Regions from separate parts of the Corynebacterium jamesii genome, predicted to be linked through region 1. Evidence: predicted binding sites of a transcription regulator. Region 1 holds the regulator's gene; each other region holds the start of a gene.
The links. The regulator LexA, encoded in region 1, represses DNA repair genes until DNA is damaged. The targets are predictions, from matches to a motif close to CGAACANNTGTTCG.
Positions count from the first base shown of each region.

Region 1 (4,991 bases):
AACGCCGGTAAGTCATCGTTGATCAATGCCCTGACGGGTGCGGGTGTGCTGGTGGAGGACGCACTGTTCGCCACCCTGGATCCGACCACCCGCCGCGCGCAGCTGGCCGATGGCCGCGCTGTGGTGTTCAGCGACACGGTTGGTTTCGTCCGCCACCTGCCCACGCAGCTGGTGGAAGCTTTCCGCTCTACCCTCGAAGAGGTTCTGGCAGCCGACGTGGTTCTGCACGTCGTTGACGGATCGGATCCCTTCCCGCTGGAGCAGATCAAGGCGGTGAACACGGTGATCGGCGGGATCGTCGAGGAGTCCGGCCAAGAGGCCCCGCCGGAGATTCTGGTGATTAACAAGATCGACTCGGCTGACCCGCTGGTGTTGGCGGAGCTGCGTCACCGCGTGCCGGATGCCGTGTACGTATCGGCGAAGACGGGTGAGGGAATCCCGGAGCTGGAGGCACAGTTGGAACTGTTCCTGAACTCCCTGGATTCTCACGTGAAACTGCACGTGCCCTTCGACCGTGGAGACGTGGTGGCGAAGGTGCATGAGTTTGGCACGGTGATTGCGGAGGACTATGACGCGCAGGGCACCACGATGGATGTGCGTCTGCCGAATGTGGTGGCGGGCGAGCTGGGGGAGTTTATCGTCGCCGACTAGGTTGTCGGGGGGGAAATTACTCGGCGAACGTGACGTCTATGCCGAGGTTGCGCAGTTCGATGACGTAGGGTTCTGGCGCGTCACGGTCAGTGACGATGGCGCTAATATCCTCGATACGGGCGAAGCTGACGAGGTAATCCAGGCCGAACTTGGTGGAATCGCACAGCGCCACTACGCGTTCCGAGTTGGCAACCATGGAGCGTTTGATGGCGCCTTCTTGTGCATCCGGGGTGGATAGTCCGTGGTCGATGGTGAGGGCGTTTGTGCCGATAAAGGCTACATCCGCGTGTAGCACGCCGAGTGCGCGGGTGGCTAGGTCGCCAACCACGGCTTGGGAAAGCGCGCGGACGTGCCCGCCGATAAGTTGCACATCGCAGCGAGAAGATTCCGCCAGTGTGGTGGCGATGAAAAACGAGTTCGTGACGATGTTCAGCTTCGGAGCCATGACGTCGGGGTCGTTGGTCGAGTTCGCTTCCGCGATGGCTTCGGCAAATACGCCGGTGGTGGTGCCTGCGTCGATAAACACTGTACTGCCCGTTTCCGGCAGCAACTTCACTGCAGCCTTCGCGATAGCGCGCTTGGCACCGAGGGAGGTCTTCGACCTGATGGCCAGTGTGGTGAAGTCCGTGCGGAAGTTCTGTGCGGGCACGGCCCCGCCATGAACGCGGAACAGCTCGCCGCCGTCATTGAGGATCGCGAGGTCGCGCCGGATTGTTTCTGCGGTGACGCCGAACTTTTCTGCCAGCTCATTCACAGTTACTCTGCCGTGAATAGCCGTGAGGGAGGCTATCTGACGGCGCCTTTCTGCTGATTCCATAAGGGCTACTGTAGTTCCTTGCGGGCGGGGAAAGGCGGCGTCCGAACCAATAGGGGGGAGCCTAGATCTTGCGCAGAACCGCGGCCACCTTGCCCAGGATCGTTGCCTCCTCGGCCGGAATGGGTTCAAACACCGGGTTGTGAGGGATCAGCCATAGCCCGTCGGCATCCTTCTGGAACTCCTTGACCGTTGCCTCCCCGTCGATCATCGCGGCGACGAAGTCGCCGAACTCCGCCACCGACTGGGAACGAACGACAACCCAGTCGCCGTTAAAGATGCCGGCATCGTGCATCGATTCGCCGACGACTTGCAGCAGGAAAAGCTCGCCGTTGCCCACGAGTTCCTGGGGAAGGGGAAAGTGCGCCTCTACGTTCTGCTCGGCGAGGATTGGTGCGCCTGCGGCGATCTGCCCCACGACAGGCACGTAGGTTGCCTCGGGCATGGCTTCGCCCTCGTCGGTCGGTTGCGGAGCGGCCGGCTTAGGCTTCGACTTGCTTTCGTTCACCAGCTGTCCACCCTCAAAGGAGCGAACGTCAACCGCGCGCGGCCGCTTCCCATCGCGCCGCAGATAGCCGCGTTTCTCCAGCTGCGTTAGGTGGTAGGAGACAGACGACGTGGAATGCAGTCCTACAGCGTCTGCGATCTCGCGGATGCTCGGCGGGTAACCGCGGATCACGGTTGAATCCCGGATGACCTCCAGAATACGGCGCTGGCGAGTGCTAAGCGCCGGCTTTTTGCCGTCCTTTTCTGCCTGCTTTTCCGCGCGCTTATCCGCCTCTGACTTTGGCGGGCGCCCCAGCTTACGGCGCGTGGTGGAGTTGTCGGTCGTCTCTGGTTCGTCGGTTCTCACGGGGTGTACCTCATTCGGTGATTTGGGGCCGGTTTCGGTGCCGGTTTCAGTGCCGGTTGAGTGCCGGTTGAGTGCGTTCAGGTTCCGAGCGGCCGTTTGTGGGCAGTATTGCACGATCGACTCTCACTCTACCGGAAAACGAACACTCTTCTAGTGTATGTGTTCGAAAAATTTTGAATTGGGTTAGACATCATCGAACAAGCGTGCTAAATTTTTCAACATGTTCGAGATTCGAACACATGAGCTAACCCTCTAAAAGCTTTTCTAACCCTGTCCATGCCGGGTGGTTCACTATGAACCACAGCGAAGGAAACAAAGCGTTTGGCCAAGCGGTCAGCGTGTACCTGTAAAGGAGTATCTACGTGACCACCTCGATCGTAATCCCTACAACCTCTGATGAGTCTTTCCCGGTGTCGCGTGTTCGCGTGCTACCTGGCGATCGCGTAGCCCCCCTGCGCAAGCCGCAGGTGCGCAAGCCTGACTGGAATGCGATAGGCCAGCGGGGTAATTCGAACACCTACAGGTATTCCTCGGCGCCGGTGGCACGCCCGGTATCTGGTGCCCGCAGGGAGCGTATCTCCGGAGCTAACGAAAAGACGTTCGAAAGTCGTATAGACCGTAAGGAAAGGTTCTACGCCCGCGTGGAGCGCGTGATCCACTCGCCGGGGGCGACAGTGCTTTCGCTCGGGGCGATGTCGGCTGTGCTCGGGTTGGCGCCGATTCTCATGCCTTAGCCACGGCTTCAAAGTGGGGCGAGAGGCGACTAGGCTAGGGGGCGTGTTGTGCCCCTCTTGTAGCTCCGAATCATCTCGCGTCGTCGACTCGCGCTCTATAGAAATGGGCGTGTCTATTCGGCGGCGCCGCGAATGTAGCGAATGCCAGACTCGGTTCACCACCATCGAGCGGTCGGTTCTGCTGGTGGTGAAGCGCAATGGGGTGACTGAGGAGTTCAGCCGGGAGAAGGTCATCAAGGGTGTGCGCCGCGCCTGCCAGGGGCGTGACGTTTCGGACGATGCCCTGAAGCGCCTTGCGCACGAAGTAGAGCAGGCAGTGCGCGTGGCACACGGGTCCCAGGTGCCCGCCAACCAGATTGGTCTAGCCATCCTGGATCCGCTGCGAACACTCGACGAGGTTGCGTACCTGCGCTTCGCCTCGGTCTATAAATCCTTCAACTGCGCCGAAGACTTCGAGCAAGAAATCGAATCCCTGCGGGCGCATCGCCACGCGCTGGCTGATCGCACTATGGATACGGGCGGCGCCGATAGCTAAGCGCATGGCCTAGCAGATCTTTTCGAGCTTTTTGCGAATGCGCTGCAGTGAAACAGAATGAGCCGTGCCGAGGTTCTGTGCGAAAAGGCTGACCCGCAGCTCTTCAATCATCCAGCGGACTTCCTTTAACTGCGGTGAAGCGGCGCGTGCGGTCGGCAGACGCTTCTTCGTCTTCTCCAGTAGCTCGAAAGCCTCCTGAACCTCATCGTCCAGGTCTTCTTCCTTGTCCGGATCCGTCTTCATCAATTCCAGACGGGCGCGCATAGCCTCCACATAGCGGGGCACATGGCGCATGTGATCGATGCCGTTGCGAGCTATTGCATGCTGTCCCAGGAAGAATTCCAGCTGAGCCCGCATGTCATCGATAGCATCTCCCGACCAGCCCTTCAGCTCCGCAGAGATGTCAGCCACGGCCAACACCGCCGGAGCCAAAGCAACCACATACTGGCGCACCCTGCCCGGCCCCTGGGAACGGGCCGCACCCACAACCTCGTCGCACTTCTCGGGGTCGCGCACGACGGGACCTAACTTCATCAGCATGTCGCGGCACGCCAGAGCCACCACATCGCTGACTAACCCGTCCACGCCACCGGGAGTGTGCTCCATGGCTACCCGCTGTCGCAGGGGTAGCCCCTTAATCATCTGCTTCGGGGAGACCGCACAGGCCGCTACCATCATGTTCAGCACTGTCGTGAACTGCTGCCCATCGGCAGCCTGCTTGGTGGGGAACGCCTTCAGCGTCACGCGATCCTTTGCCACGACGATGGCCGGGTAGGTGTGTAGGGTCTGCCCATCCACCACAGTCTCCACGGTCTCGGGCAGCACACCGATGCCGTCGGCAGTCCAGGCATCCGCCGTGGCCAGAACTCCGGTGGACGTTCCACCCTGCTTCTTTGCCTTGTGCTTCTTTCCGGCCTGCTTTGGGTGCGGCGTGTGCTGCGCCGCGTCGCTGGGAGCGGCCGTCTTTGATCGAGCCGCCGCCTGTGCGATGGCGGAGGTTACCTGCCCGGATAGCTTATTCTGCAAATACTGCAAGTCACGAGATTTTTCGATCACCTTGCCGCGGCGATCGATGGCGGCGAACTGCATCCGCAGGTGGTCTGGTACCCGCGCCCAGTCGAAGTCCTGCGCGGAAATTCCCTGGCCGCCGAGCCCACGCAGCGCCTCGGCCAACGCGTAGCCGAACTCACCGTCGAACGGTACCATCCTCTTCAAAGCGGCCGTGGCGAAGTTGCTGGCGGGCACCACGCTGGTGCGCAGGGCCTTGGGCAGCGAACGGATGAGCGCCACCGCAAGCTCCTCACGCATACCGGCCACTAACCAGCGCGTCTCCGGCTCGGACACGTTCGCCAGCAGGGGGAGTGGCACGCGCATGGTCATGCCGTCGTCCGGGTCGCCAGGCAG
Region 1 is NZ_CP175789.1:537,998-542,988, forward strand. Features, by position in the region: gene hflX (GTPase HflX) at 1-651, shown strand, start outside; gene ACKFRT_RS02455 (DeoR/GlpR family DNA-binding transcription regulator) at 668-1,468, opposite strand; gene lexA (transcriptional repressor LexA) at 1,530-2,318, opposite strand; gene ACKFRT_RS02465 (hypothetical protein) at 2,681-3,052, shown strand; gene nrdR (transcriptional regulator NrdR) at 3,096-3,587, shown strand; gene hrpA (ATP-dependent RNA helicase HrpA) at 3,597-4,991, opposite strand, start outside.

Region 2 (4,991 bases), 520 kb from region 1:
TTCATGTAGTTCATGTGCCACATAGATACTGATGTGACTCAAAAGTTAAAGGAGTGCACATAGGGCCTCACCTGCGTGGGTGCGGGCTTGACATTGGGGAAGTACGTCAAGGTTCCGCGTCGTCCACGCAGGTAAGGGCCTGCGCACACTCCAATTCCACTATTTATTTATTGCCCACCGATCCGAATACCAGACCTTCGCACCTCGAAGCCCAAGAGAATCTTCAGGCTCTAGAGGAAGGACGCCAGCACCTCGTCGTCGCCGTCAGAGAAGTCCTCTTCGTGCTCCGCGCTGTACTCCGCCCAGCTATCGGCATCCCAGATCTCAATGAAATCGACATTGCCGATCACTACGCACTCTTTGGATAGACCCGCATAGTTCCGGTGCAGGGCCGAGACTGAAATCCTGCCCTGCGAGTCCAGCGCCTGCTCGTCGGCACTGGCCGCCAAGTTGCGCACAAAAGCACGAGCCTTGGGGTTCGTACGAGACGCCTCCGCAGCCTTCTTCGCACGTACCAGAAACTCGGCCTTGGGATATACCGCCAGGCTGCGATCCTGCCCTTTCACGACCATGAGCCCTTCGCCAAGCTCTTCCCGAAACTTCGCTGGCAGAGTCAAGCGACCCTTGTCGTCCAGCTTCGGCGTGAAGGTGCCGAAAAACATGTCATCGGCCCCTTTCCCGTTTTGAGCTCTCGCGTTGTGTATGCCGTTTCTATCGTGATTGGCGGACCGAATTGCAGCCCTGACCAGTGGTTTCGCTATGAAGTTTGAGGTTGTTGGCACAGCTTCGCCCCAACGATCCCCACTTTACCCCACTCTCCCCCACAAACTCCACAACACGAAGCCTGTTGCGTGGCTTTTTCTCAACTTTTTTCACTCTAACAACGCGCTAGCTGGCCTTTAGCGCAACCCCTCCCCTCTTTCACCGTCACTTTCCGCGCTCTTTCTCTTTAGGACGCCACCTCCTCCCCCACATCCACACCTCCACCCAACCGTGACATATACGCAGATCAACACACTTCCAACACACATCGAGACGCTCGCTCAAACCACCTAGAACGGCAAGTAGGGGCGGAAGTGGGGAGAAGTGGGGATACTTAAGCGCGCATCAGCGCAAAACCAAGAAGCACCAGCAGATCCCCCTCGCGTTAATGGATATTCACATAGAGAAGCCGCCGACCCCCTACAAAAGGAGGCCGGCGGCTTTTTGCCTCTAGCCGTCTGAACGCTCGGCTCTAATCTGAGCGCTCGGCTCTAACGCTGGCTTCTAGCGTTCGAAACGGCGACGGAAGCTATCTTCCATCTTGTCGCCAATACCGCCGGAACGCCCACTCCCTACACCCCGAACGGCTCCCGCTTTACCCGGCTTACCGGACTTCGAGCGCTTAATGGCCGCGGTCTCCGGGTCGTCAGTCGAACGGAAAGCCAGCATGCCCCCGCCGAACATGATCAAGAATCCAACCACACTGAGCGCCACGAACCACAGCGACAGCTGAGCAGCAGCAATGCCGCCAACCATCACCGCCAGGCCAAGAACAATGAGTGCGATGGAACGGATGTTGAAGTTCATCGACTGCTCATTATTGGTGGAAGCCTGCTTCGCCAAGCGCGGATCCTCGGCAATCAACGCCTTTTCGATCTCCGCGAGCATCCTCTGCTCTTGCTCCGATAGAGCCATCGCGACCTCCCAATTCTTTGCGGCTACTTTCCACAACGCCTACGGCGTGAGAAAAGTTTCCAGCCCGGGCATGTTCCACCCGCGTTTCACCCCATCTACCCTACAGCAACCTGCGGTTTTGGAACAACGAAAAGGCATTTCACAGCCCATCATTTACAGCCCTGCTCCGCCCACGTCATCCGATATTTTTTGGGGGGTTAAGCAACCTTCGGCAAGTAGTTCACCGCGCCGCGGGCCAGATCCACCAAATCGCACGCATCATGGTAGATGGTGCCACGAGCATTCTCCGGAATTCCCCGGCTAAGCCCCAGGCCTGCGCGGCTGGCCACGCGCGCATGCGCTTCAAACTTCTCCACCCAGTCCCCCAAATCCGGGCGCAGAACCCGCAACTTCGCCCACGCGCTACCGGAGGGACGTCGCTTTCGGCTAGCCATCTCCCACTCGATCAACGCCCCCGCTGCCCGAAGCCCAGCACGGTAGGCGTAAACAATCGCCTCTGGCTCGCGCAGCTCTGCCCTCGATAGCTGCAGCTGCCGCTCCGCCTCATCCAGAAAACCCCGAGCACCCAGGGTTCGACTGTAGCGTGCCCGCGCTCCCAATTGTTTCGCTTGTGCCGCCATGGTCTCAAAGCCCCCTTTGCTGCTTATTCCAACTACTGAGGCTTACTGTAGAAAGCCATCTGGACATCCCCGACGCAACAAACCCCAAATTAGAACATTTGTTCTAATTTGGGGTTTTTGTACCCATCCCCGTCAGGAACCTTCCGATCAGTGGCACTATTAACCCCATGCGCGTTTCCGTCGTCCCCACCACTAACCGGCAGTTCATCGCCCGGCTCGATGAGCTCATCGATATCCACCTGGCTGCGATGGACTACCCAAAGGAAACGCACTCCCAGCGTAAATCGCTGTGGTTCTACAACGCCTCCCAGCCAGACTTCACCTGCAGCATGGCGCTACTACACCGCGCAGAAGAACACCCGGACCCAGACAACTCCCGCCAGCGCTGCGTAGGCATCGGCTTTACTTTCCGTGGATCCCCAAACACTTGGTGGTACCGCCAAGTAGCCCGTGGCCTCGCCCTGGATGGACACTCCCGCGCAGATATCGCGCGGATTCTGCACGCCTACGCCGAACTTTCCGAGATTCACGTCCTACCAGCGGCGCAAGGTGAGGGCGTCGGCACCAAAATCCTCAACGACCTCCTCCAACGAACGCCGCAGAACACAGTAATGCTCTCTACGCCAGAGGTAGACAGCGAGGCGAATGCAGCCTGGCAACTGTACCGGAAGGCCGGGTTCACCGACGTACTGCGCCACTTCCAGTTCCCGGCGGACCCGCGCCCCTTCGGAATCCTCCAGCGAAAGCGCCACTAGCGCAGCTAACCCGGCTACCCCGGCTAACCCGGCTAGCGCACCATATCGTGGCCCAGCCCCGGCCCCCACGCCGGAGCCATGCCCAGGTTATGCAGGACTTCCTGAGTTGCGCGCACGTTGTTCATCGTCATGAAGTGCAGGTCCGGAACCCCCTCGGCAATGAGTCGCTCAGCCATCTCGGTAGTCACTTCAATACCAACTTCGCGGATCGCGTCGCGGTTGGCTACCTCGTCGCCCGCTGCAGCATCGAGCAGCCTCTCCTCCAGCTTGGGCGGCAACGCAGCACCGGCCAGCTCCATCTGACGGCGCACACTGCGCAACGAGGTGATCGGCATGAGCCCCGGAATGATCGGCTTCTGCCCGTGTTCCGGATCCGCCTTGGCCAAACGGTCGCGCAAGCGCAGGTAGTGGTCTACGTCGAAGAACATCTGGGTAATCGAGTACTGCGCCCCGGCACGCAGCTTGGCCAGCGTGTACTCCGTGTCCTGTTCCAGCAAACCGGTGCGGTAGTGGCCTTCGGGGAAACTGGCTATGCCGATGTCGAAGTCGGCACATTCGGGCATCTCGCGGATCAGGTCAATAAGCTCACTGGCGTAGTTCAGCCCACCCGGTGTGGCCACCCATTCAGCGTTCGGGTCCCCCGGCGGGTCGCCACGCAAGGCCAGCAGGTTTGTGAGCCCCAGCGAGGCGTAACTGCGCAGCATCTCTTGCAGCTCCTCCCGAGTGTGCTGCACCAACGTCATGTGCACCAACGTGGTCAGCGGTTTAGTGCCCAGGCGTTCGGCGACACGTAGGGTGCGCTCGCGAGTACTTCCACCAGCACCGTAGGTCACGGAGGCAAAGCTCACGCCGAGGTCGTGGAAGGCCTCCGCTGCGTTCCACAGGCGCTCCTCGGCTGCGTCGTCGCGGGGCGGCATGAACTCAACAGAGAACGGCACGCGGCCCGGAGTGTAGAGCGAAAGGGACTGGGATACGGCAACCTGCCTGCGGATACTAGCCATACCCAAAGATCATATAGACAGAGCTGTCCATTTCAAGACTTATGCCCACATTCAGCATTTCTCTTGCGCATGGCCACCCCCGCGGTGGGTTCGCGAGCTTGCCATGTACACCCCCGTCCCCACTGTCGCGCCGCCCCAGCACGACCGCTGCACGCACTTGTCGCGCGAGCCCTTAGAATAGAGAGCCATGAGTACCGATGAGCAGGCAGCGCACCCCTGGTGCCTCGATTCCCCACTGTCCGCGGTTCCGTCCGCCGTCGATGCCCAGCTACAGGAATACCTAAGCCGCTCCCAAGAAGAATTCTCCCACATCGGATCCCTCGTCGGCGGCGCTATCACGGTGCTGCGAGACTTCATCGTCAACGGCGGCAAACGCGTTCGGCCGACCTTCGCGTGGGCAGGCATCCGCGCGGCACTCGAAGGCGGCGGCGGGTCGTTGCATGCTCTGGGTGGGAAGGGGGAAAACGCCCCGTCGTCCCCCGCCGCAAGTCTCGACCCACGCGCCATCTTGAATGTGCTATCTTCCTTCGAGTTCATCCAGGCCTGCGCCCTCATCCATGACGACATCATCGATCGTTCCGATACCCGGCGCGGCTTCCCCACCGCCCACCGCACCTTCGAGTCGAAGCACCGCGACCGCGGCTGGCGGGGCTCCTCGGAGCACTACGGCGTAAGCCAAGCGATCCTCATTGGCGACCTTGCCTTCGCTTGGGCGGACGACATGTACAACTGTTCCGGCCTCAGTAACGCCGCGCTGGACCGTGCCCGTCCAGCGTGGCGCGCCATGCGTACAGAGGTTATCGCGGGCCAGATCCTGGACATCGCCGTAGAGGCCAACGGTAGTGAAGACGTCGCCGACTCCTTCGCCGTCATCAAATACAAGACGGCCTCCTACACCGTCGCTCGCCCGCTCCACATTGGCGCGGCGCTGGCGGGGG
Region 2 is NZ_CP175789.1:1,055,026-1,060,016, forward strand. Features, by position in the region: gene mraZ (division/cell wall cluster transcriptional repressor MraZ) at 231-662, opposite strand; gene ACKFRT_RS04870 (DUF3040 domain-containing protein) at 1,267-1,677, opposite strand; gene ACKFRT_RS04875 (SAV_6107 family HEPN domain-containing protein) at 1,875-2,297, opposite strand; gene ACKFRT_RS04880 (GNAT family N-acetyltransferase) at 2,465-3,052, shown strand; gene metF (methylenetetrahydrofolate reductase [NAD(P)H]) at 3,085-4,053, opposite strand; gene ACKFRT_RS04890 (polyprenyl synthetase family protein) at 4,241-4,991, shown strand, end outside.
Region 2: ACKFRT_RS04875 (SAV_6107 family HEPN domain-containing protein) is a predicted target of LexA. The motif match lies at 2,389-2,402, and genes of this name have one in related genera.

Region 3 (4,991 bases), 1.2 Mb from region 1:
CATCGAGAAGCCTCTGAGTTACCCGGGGCCCACCCCCGGCCCCTATGGCGGGCAACTCCCAGCGCCAGATTACGGAGAGGGGTCGATGCTGGGGCTCGAGAACATCACGAAGCAGTGCGCCAATGCCGAGGATTTCGGCAGGGACATGCCTGTGCTGGTAGAGCACTTCGTCAATAGTCTGGTCGGGCCGGCTGCTAGCTCGGAGCGGGATTTGCTTTCGCTCCCCGATGCGGAATTTTACTCCCACTTGCGGGCGCGCCTAATGGCGATCGATCTTCTGCCGGAGCAGTCGCGGGCGGATGCGCTTGAGTTCAACTCAGATTCGCCAATACGTCCTTTTTCGGATGACCTGTGCATCACTCTGGTTCTGGATACGCCGAACTCTGTAGTGTCGTTGAGTCCAGGCTCACTGGAAGATCGCGGCCCGGTTAAGGACTTGTTCCGGATTGGCTACCGCAACTTATGGCAGGAGCTAATCTCTTCCGACCTGGATGTGCAGCCTGTTCGAGCGAGCAAGGACCGTCCCAATGAGCGCTTCTGGGCGATCGAAAGCGGCTCTTACTATGCGGGGTCGGTACCCCTGCTGATGAACGAAATCCTCGAACGCTACTTGCCGCAAATCGACCCTAGCGAAGGACTTGTTTTTTCCACGCCTCATCGCCACATCACCCTGGTTCGAGAGATGGGCGAAGGCACCGACATGCTGGGTTCCATCAAGATGATGGCGGCCGTGACAGCCCAGGAGTTCTCGCGACAGGCGGGCGCGATGAGCCCACGACTGATGTTTTCGCACATGGCTGAGATCACCACGTTCACCGACATCAAGTCGAAGGGTGGCGGCAAGGCGGAGATCGACATCCAGCCCCCGGCGTACCTCATGGAGAGGATCAACCACGACAAGCGCTAGAACGGCGGTTGCGTTCCTAGAACGGCGGCTCGTCTTCCAGGTTGCGCTTTTGCTTCCTTTGGTTGTGCTCCACCACCTTCCGCGCTCGCTTCACTGCTCGGTGCCGGAAGGTGATTCTTCCCAGCGGCCCGTTTGGTGTGGTAATCACCGTGTGGCCGTCTCCGAAGCTCGTCCAGGTTTCCTCTCCGTCGGGGTTAATTGTCACGTCCCAGGCTCCCGTTGTTTTCGCGTTGTGGTGTTTGGCACAGAGGCAGTGGAGGTTTGAGGTGTCCGTCGGTCCACCGTTCGGGGTGCCATCCGATCCACCGTTCGGGGCGCCATCCGATCCGCCGTTCGAGCTACCCTGCACGAAGCGTTTAACGTGGTCCAGTTGGCATTTGTGCGCTGGAGTGTCGCAGCCCGGGAAGCGGCAGGTTCCGTCCCTGCCTTCCACGCTCGCACGGATGAGGGGCGTCGGCGTATAGCCGGCGGTGGCGGCCTTCCCCGGGGCCTGCAGGTGAGTTACCCGCTCCATCCACTCCTTCGTGGCCAGCGGGTTGAGCCAGGTGCCGGCCGCCCAGATCTGCGCCTCCGGAGCGTCCACCTGGCGGTACAGGTTGAGGTTCACCTCTGCGGTCGCACTCCCCCGCACCAGGCTCAAAAGCGCCCGCACCCTGGAACAGTTCTGCTTGTTCCTCACGCTATCGAGAGCCTGGATCAGTTCCAGCGCTTCCAACTTCGGGAGGGTCAGGTAGAACTCGGTGTAGTCGGTCGGCCGGTCGTCGATAGCCAGCCGAGTTGCGGCGCCCAGGACTGCCATGTCTTCGGTACTGACGCCCTCTACGCCCGAACCCGTGCCGTCTGCGCCTTCTATACCGTCTGCTCCGTCTGCGCCTTCTATCCCACCGCCCGCTGGCGAAGTCAGTGCAGCGGGATCGATTGGGCAAGCCAAAGGCTCGTGATCCATGACGATCTTCTTTAGGCGTTGGCGAATCGTGCTTTGCCCCAGCATCGCCTGGTTAGGCCGAGTAGGTGAGAGTGCTGAGTAAACATCGGCTTCTACGGCGGAGATGTGGGCGTCACTAACCGCAACAAGGCTATGAGCGACAATCCTCCACAGCTCGATAGAGTAAGCCCCGGTCTCCGCCAGCTCCACCAACGATGGGAAGCGGCGGAAGGTGGCTCCTACGTCGACGAGCTGAATCACTCGGAACTCCGGAAGGCCCAAGCGAGCGCCCAAGCGGGTTGTCACGTCGGTGATGCATTCGTCTTCGTGAGGTGCGCACGCCAAGGCGAGGCGCGCGTGGTTGCGATTGATGTCGCAGATCGCTGCGCTCATCGGGTCGGTGGGATCGGTAACTTTCCAGAACGGCCCCTGCGGTTGGTTCTGCGGTTGGTTTTGCGATTGGTCTTGCGGCGGTCTGTCCGGTGGTGCGGGCTGGTCGAACATCATTCCCCTTTAATGATGGAAGTACCCAGTGTTTCGCGGCTCGTGTTCCGTGATTCGTGTTCCGTGGTTCGTGTCCCGTGGTTTTCCGTACGCGATCAGCATAGAAAACGCCCCAGACAACCCCTCCAAGAAAAACCTAAATTAATCGAACACTTGTTCTAGACTTGAATCTCCTCCCACCGTCAATCTCCTCCCACCGTCAATCACATCCGCCGCAAAACCCACCCCACCACGAAAAGGAGCTCCACAGCAAAAGCCATGGAGCTCTCCAAGCCTCACGCCATCCCTAGCGCGAGCTCTTAATACCTACTGCGGATCGCCGATAATGACCATCGCATTGCGTAGCACCCGGTCATCCAGGCGGTAGCCGCGGCGCAGGACGGTGGCCAGAACCTTGTCGTCGCCGCTACTTGTATCCTGCACGGCCTCGTGACAGTTCGGGTCGAACTCATCGCCTTCCTCGCCGAACTTCTCCACCTTCATGGATGCCATCACAGACTGCAGCTTGTCCGACATGGACTTCAGCGGCCCAGTAAGGTCGCCGTGCTGTTCAGCCATCTCCAGGTCGTCCAGGATCGGCAGCAGATCGGAAGCCACCTCAGCCTTCGCGCCGGCAATCACACTCACGCGATCACGCTCCACGCGCCGGCGGTAGTTGGTGTACTCCGCCGTCACGCGCTGCAGGTCCTCGGTGCGTTCGGCTAGCTCGGCCTCGATACTGTTCTCGATATTGACGCCCTCGACATCAGCCGCAGCAGCCTCGACATCAGCCTCAACACCAGTTTCGACATCAGCCTCCACATCAGCCAGACCCTCGTCGACCCCTTGTGCCTCGGCAGCCTCCGCGGCGGCAGCTTCGGCACTTTCGGCCGAGGTTGCCTCCGGGTCGGTGTTCTCCGGGGCGCCCGGATCCTGATTCAGATCTTCAGCCATTACTTCTTATCATCCTCTGCGGAAGTGTCCTCGTCGACAACCTCGGCGTCCACAACGTTCGGATCATCGTTTGCGGCGGAGCCTGCAGCGTCAGCACCAGCACCTTCAGCACCAGCGGCTGCCTCAGCCTCGTAGATGGCCTTGCCCATCTCCTGAGACTCGGCGTTCAGCTTCTCCACTGCATCCTTGATGGCCTCGATGTCGTCACCCTTCAGGGCCTCGTCAACAGCCTTGGCTGCTTCCTCGACCTTGTTCTGGGTGTCCTCGTTGACCTTCTCCTTGTTGTCCTCGACGAACTTGCGGGTCTGGTATGCCATGGACTCTGCAGAGTTGCGGACTTCCTGCTCCTCGCGGCGCTTCTTGTCCTCCTCTGCGTGAGTCTCGGCATCCTTGACCATGCGGTCGATCTCCTCCTGGGACAGGCCGGAGCCTTCCTGGATCTTGATCGTGTTCTCCTTGCCGGTCGCCTTGTCCTTTGCGGAGACGGAAACGATGCCGTTGGCGTCAATATCGAAGGTGACCTCGATCTGCGGTACGCCGCGCGGTGCCGGAGCGATGCCCGCCAGCTCGAAGGAGCCGAGCAGCTTGTTGTGCGCAGCCATCTCGCGCTCACCCTGGAAGACCTGGATCTGCACGCTGGGCTGGCTGTCCTCAGCGGTGGTGAAGGTCTCGGAACGCTTCGTCGGGATGGTGGTGTTGCGCTCGATCAGCTTGGTCATCACGCCACCCTTGGTCTCGATACCCAGGGACAGCGGGGTGACGTCCAGCAGCAGCACGTCCTTAACCTCGCCGCGCAGCACGCCGGCCTGCAGGGCAGCACCCACGGCCACAACCTCGTCCGGGTTTACACCCTTGTTGGGCTCCTTGCCGTTGGTCAGCTCGGTGACCAGCTCGGAGACGGCAACCATACGGGTGGAGCCACCGACCAGCACGACGTGGTCGATCTCGTCCACGCTAATTTCCGCGTCCTTCAGCACTGCCTGGAACGGAGTCTTGGTGCGGTCCAGCAGATCCTGGGTGATCTTCTGGAACTCGGTGCGGGTCAGGGTCTCGTCCAGGAACAGCGGGTTCTTGTCCTCGTCCACCGTGATGTACGGCAGGTTGATGGAGGCCTGCTGGGAGCTGGACAGCTCGATCTTGGCCTTCTCCGCTGCCTCGCGCAGGCGCTGCAGGGCCATCTTGTCCTTGGTCAGGTCCACGCCGTGGCTTGCCTTGAACTTGTCAGCCAGCCAGTCGACGATGCGCTGATCCCAGTCGTCGCCGCCCAGCTCGTTATCACCGGCGGTTGCACGAACCTCAACCACGCCGTCGCCGATCTCCAGCAGGGAGACATCGAAGGTACCGCCACCCAGGTCGAATACCAGGATGGTCTGCTCCTTGTCGCCCTTCTCCAGGCCGTAGGCCAGGGCGGCTGCGGTCGGCTCGTTGACGATGCGCAGGACGTTCAGGCCGGCGATCTGGCCGGCATCCTTGGTTGCCTGGCGCTGTGCGTCGTTGAAGTAGGCGGGGACGGTAATGACTGCGTCGGTTACGTCCTCACCCAGGTAGCTCTCCGCGTCCCTCTTCAGCTTCTGCAGGGTACGGGCGGAGATCTCCGGAGCGGTGTACTCCTTGTCGTCGATGGAGACCTTCCAGTCCGTGCCCATGTGGCGCTTGACGGAGCGGATGGTGCGATCCACGTTGGCTACCGCCTGGTTCTTGGCGGACTGGCCAACCAGCACC
Region 3 is NZ_CP175789.1:1,690,820-1,695,810, forward strand. Features, by position in the region: gene ACKFRT_RS07595 (hypothetical protein) at 1-907, shown strand, start outside; gene ACKFRT_RS07600 (HNH endonuclease signature motif containing protein) at 924-2,225, opposite strand; gene grpE (nucleotide exchange factor GrpE) at 2,643-3,269, opposite strand; gene dnaK (molecular chaperone DnaK) at 3,269-4,991, opposite strand, start outside.
Region 3: ACKFRT_RS07600 (HNH endonuclease signature motif containing protein) is a predicted target of LexA. The motif match lies at 2,483-2,496, and genes of this name have one in related genera.

Region 4 (4,991 bases), 660 kb from region 1:
GGCCAGTCTCGTCCTCTAAGCCGAAAAACACCACCCCACCTGCGGTAGCGGGGCGCTGCCTGTGAGTCACCACGCCCGCGACCCGCACCCGCGTGCCATCGGGGATGCGCAGCAGACTGTCGGCCATCACCACCGCCGCGCCACCGCGCGGGGAGGCATCACCGGAGTGCACACCGCGCGGTACAGGGCGCAGATGCCACTCGTCCAAGTACGCACGCAGCAGCCGCACCGGATGCTCGGCCGTCGTCACACCCGTGGTCGCTAGTTCGGACGCCACCATCTCGAAAGCACTCATCCCAGGCAACGCCGGCGCATGCACACCGGACGTCCCCGGCAGCATCCCCGGCCGCTCAGTAGCCGCCACCCCGGCAGCCCACACCGCCTGGCGGCGAGTCAGACCCAGGCTCCCCAAAGCTCCAGCTCGCGCCAGCTTTTCCACGTACGCGACGGTCAGCCCGGCCTCGCGGGATAGGTCTTCCACGCTGGTGAAGCGACCAATCCGTTCGCGCGCTTCTACGATGCGCTCCGCCACTTCGGCGGGTATCCCCTTTACTCCACCCGCACCGCTGAGCCCGAGTCGAATCTTCCCTACCGCTTCACCAGTCCCCCGCCCCAGCCCATGCACACCTCGCGGCTCATTGTGCACACGCGCGCAGGTGTCCGCCCCGCCAGCAGGCGCAGCAGCACCGCCATGCACTCCCGTGGGCCGGTTGGTGCGTGGGGGCGTCATTAAGGAAACAACCGCATCCACCTGCACGTCCGAAGCGTTCACGTCCACGGGAAGGACCTCCACGCCGTGCCGGCGCGCGTCGGCCAGCAGGGACTGCGGCGAGTAGAACCCCATCGGCTGGGCGCGCAGCAGAGCCACGCAGAACTCCGCCGGATAGTGGTACTTGAACCACGCGGAGTAGTAGACCAGGGAGGCGAAAGACTGCGAGTGTGATTCCGGGAAGCCGTAGCTGGCGAAGGCCACGATCTTGTCCCACAACCGATCGGCTACCGCACCGCGGATTCCGTTCTTCGCCTCCAACCCCTGGTAGAAGCGCTTCTTCAGCCGCTCCATCTTCTGCGGCGAACGCTTCGACCCCATCGCCCGGCGCAGGGTATCGGCCTCGGCGCCGCTAAAGCCCGCGGAATCCACGGCCATCTGCATCAGCTGCTCCTGGAACAGCGGAATCCCCAGGGTCTTCGTCAGGGCGGGCTCCAGGCACGGGTGATCGAAAGTCACCGGCTCCAGGCCATTGCGACGGCGGATATATGGGTGCACGGAACCGCCCTGGATGGGGCCGGGGCGGATCAGCGCGACCTCCACCACCAGGTCGTAGAAGGTGCGCGGCTTCAAGCGCGGCAGGGTGGACATCTGCGCGCGGGATTCCACCTGGAACACCCCCACTGCGTCGGCGCGGGCCAGCATCGCGTAAACCTCCGGCTCCGTGGGATCCAACCGCCACAGCTCGACCTCCCGGCCCCGGTGGGCGCGCACCTGGTCCACCGCGTGGTGTAGCGCCTCCAGCATGCCCAGCCCCAGCAGGTCGAACTTCACCAGGCCGACGGCCGCGCAATCGTCCTTGTCCCACTGCACCACTGATCGGCCTTCCATCCGCGCCCATTCCGTCGGCACAACCTGTGCAATCGGACGGTCGCAGATCACCATGCCGCCGGAGTGAATACCCAGGTGGCGAGGGTGGTCCAGCATCTGCTCCGCAAGGTCCTGCACCACGGCAGGGGTCTGTTCCGGGTGGCGGGTCCAGGCATCGATCTGCCCCGGCGCGTAACCCAGCGCGCGACCGGCATCGCGTGTCGCGCCCCGGCGGCGGTAAGTGATGACGTTCGCCACCTGTGCGGCGTTTTCGCGGCCGTAGCGGGAGTACACGTACTGGATCGCTTCCTCGCGCCGCCCCGATTCGATATCGAGGTCGATGTCTGGCGGCCCGTCGCGCTCGGGGGAAAGGAAACGTTCGAAGAGTAAGCCAGACGCCACAGCGTCCACCGTTGTAATCCCCAGTGCAAAGCACACCGCGGAGTTCGCCGCGGACCCTCGCCCCTGACAGAAGATGTTGTTTTCGTGGCAGAAGGCCACGATGTCGTGGACGATCAGGAAGTAGCCTGGAAACCCCAGCTGCTCGATGGTTTCCAGCTCGCGGTCGATGGTGGCCCAGGCCGTGCGAGCGGCGGCGGAAGAGTCGCGCTGGCCGTAGCGTTCCGTCCCTCCGCGCTCGGTGATGGCGCGCAGCCAGGACATTTCCGTGTAGCCCTCCGGAACGGGGAAGTGCGGCAGATTCGGCGCGACAAGGTCCAAGGTGAAGGCACACTCGCGGGCGACGTCCGCAGTGGTCGCCACGGCGCGGGACAACCACTCGCAATCGCCCGCGAGCTGCAGCATCTCTTCACCCGAGCGCAGCCACGAGCCGCCGACGGGGTGGGTGGTCGGCTCCGCCGTGGCAACGTCGTGCCGCTCGCGCAGCGCCGCCTTCGCCCCGGCCAGCCGGGATTGCTTCGGGGTTGCGCATGTCGGGGCGCTACTGACGATCTCGCGCAAGCCGTGGCGCACCGCCAGCGCGTGGAGGCGCTCGTTGCGGTCGGCATCGGCGGGGTTCATCGTGTGTTGCAGCTCGACCACGACGTTGGCCGCGCCGAAAAGCTCCACCAGGCGCTCGGCCGAACTCGTGCCACTCGCACGGCCTGCGCTCGCCCGCCGCCAGTCCAGCAGCACCAGCCAGTGCCCATCCGCTTCTTCCGCCAGCCGGGGCAGGTCGGGGTACCGGACGGAGTCTTTGTGCGGGTCGGCCATGCGGGCGTCCGCTATCAGGCGACTAAGCCGCGCGTAGCCTTCGCGGCCCTTGCACAGCACCGTGAGCGGTACATCGAGGCTCAGCTCCGCGCCGAACACCGTCGCGAGGTCTGCCCCTGCACTCTCCGCCACCGCCGTAGCGAAGCGCGCCGCACCGTAAAAACCGTCGCGATCCACGCACGCCAGCGCACTTAGCCCCAGGTCGCGCGCCGTCGCCACCATCTGTTCAGGTTGGCTCGCGCCACGCAGGAAGTTGTAGGCACTGCAGGCGTGAAGCTCTGCGAAGGGGGTTGTTGTTTTTCTTTGGGACGCCCCTTCGGCCCCCTCTGCCTCCGTATCCGCAAGGTCGAGCGGCATGGTGCGCCGCTGGCCTTCCCCCACTCCCACGGCGCGGAGGTTCCGAAGACCCGAACCTTTCCCGGACAGCACACTTTCGAGCTGCGCCCAGCTCAGTGGCCGCCCCTGGGAGAAGCTCCTGGATTGCGGCTTGCGCAGTGTGCGGCGAGGTTCATCAGACACGAACTCAATTATAGAACAGGTATTCTATTAATTGCCAACGCGGGAGGGTGCCTTAAAAGCCTCAAACTGAGACTAGACTAAGTTGTTCATTCTAGTTTAGACTGCTACCTTAAACGCACAGTTCAGCCCGGACAACCAACTAAGAACCGGGCGACCATGATGATTAACCACGACAATCCAGGAGGATCCTATGTCCCTTCGCCGTAAGGTAGCAGCCGGTGTAGCTGCAGCAGCCATGGCTTTCAGCTTGACCGCTTGTGGCGGTGACGACGACACGATCAAGGTCGGCACCACCGACCAGGGCCAGAAGCAGTGGCAGGTATTCGAGGAAAAGGCCAAGGAAGAGGGTCTGAACGTTGAGCTGGTTCCGTTCGGCGACTACAGCCTGCCGAACCGTGCACTGGCGGACGGCGAGATTGTCGTGAACAACTTCCAGCACCTGATGTTCCTCGCTGACTACAACGTGAACAACGACTCCAACTTGGTTCCGATCGGCGCTACCGAGATCATCCCGCTGGGCGTGTACTACCAGGACCACAGCGAGGTTAAGGACATCGAAGAGGCCGGCGAGGTCGCCATTCCGAACGACCCAACCAACCAGGGCCGCGCCCTGCACGTGCTGGCATCCGCCGGCCTGGTGAAGCTGAAGGACGACAAGATCCTGTCCCCCACCCCGGCTGACATCGACGAGGGCAAGTCCAAGGTCAAGGTCACCCCGGTGGATGCGGCGCAGACCGTGACCGCTTACAAGGACGGCACCCCAGCCGTCATCAACAACTCCTTCCTGGAGCGCGGCAACATCGACCCGAAGTCCGCCATCGTCGAGGACGACCCGAAGGCAGAGGCAGCGAAGCCGTTCATCAACGCCTTCGTCACCACCGAAGAGCACAAGGACGACGAGGACCTGCAGAAGCTGGTCGACGTCTGGCACTCCAAGGAGGTTCAGGACGCACTGAACGAGCAGTCCAAGGGCACCTCCGTCGAGGTCAAGATGGGCGCCGACGAGCTGGCTAAGGTCCTGAAGGAAACCGAGGACCAGATCAAGAAGTAGCCGCCTCCCACCCCGGCTACCCGAAACCCCAACTCTTAAAAGAGGTTCCTTATGGCTACAGACGCACAAACTAGCGTCGATCAGCCCCGTGCCGGCACCACCAGCACGAGCAACAACACCGGCACTACCGGTACGGAGATCGTCTTCCGCGACGTAACCAAGGTCTTCAAGCAGGGCAAGAAGGAAGTTCGCGCGCTGCAGGAGATCAACACGCAGATCCCGGCGGGTTCCATCGTCGGCATCATCGGCTATTCCGGCGCCGGCAAATCCACCCTCGTCCGCCAGATCAACGGCCTGGATCGCCCCACCAGCGGGCAGATCCTGCTGGACGGCCAGGACATTGTACCCCTGCCGGAATCGCAGATGCGCAAGCTGCGCAGCGACATCGGCATGATCTTCCAGCAGTTCAACCTGTTCTCCTCCCGCAATGTGGCAGGCAACGTGGCCTACCCACTGCGCCTGCAGGGCATGTCCAAGCAGCAACGGGAAGAGCGCGTCAAGGAGCTGCTGGAGTTCGTCGGCCTATCCGATAAGGGCAAGGCCTACCCAGAGCAGCTGTCCGGTGGCCAGAAACAGCGCGTCGGCATCGCCCGCGCGCTGGCCACCAACCCCAGCCTGCTGCTGGCCGAC
Region 4 is NZ_CP175789.1:2,314,229-2,319,219, reverse strand. Features, by position in the region: gene ACKFRT_RS10375 (error-prone DNA polymerase) at 1-3,310, opposite strand, end outside; gene ACKFRT_RS10370 (MetQ/NlpA family ABC transporter substrate-binding protein) at 3,501-4,361, shown strand; gene ACKFRT_RS10365 (methionine ABC transporter ATP-binding protein) at 4,413-4,991, shown strand, end outside.
Region 4: ACKFRT_RS10375 (error-prone DNA polymerase) is a predicted target of LexA. The motif match lies at 3,323-3,336, and genes of this name have one in related genera.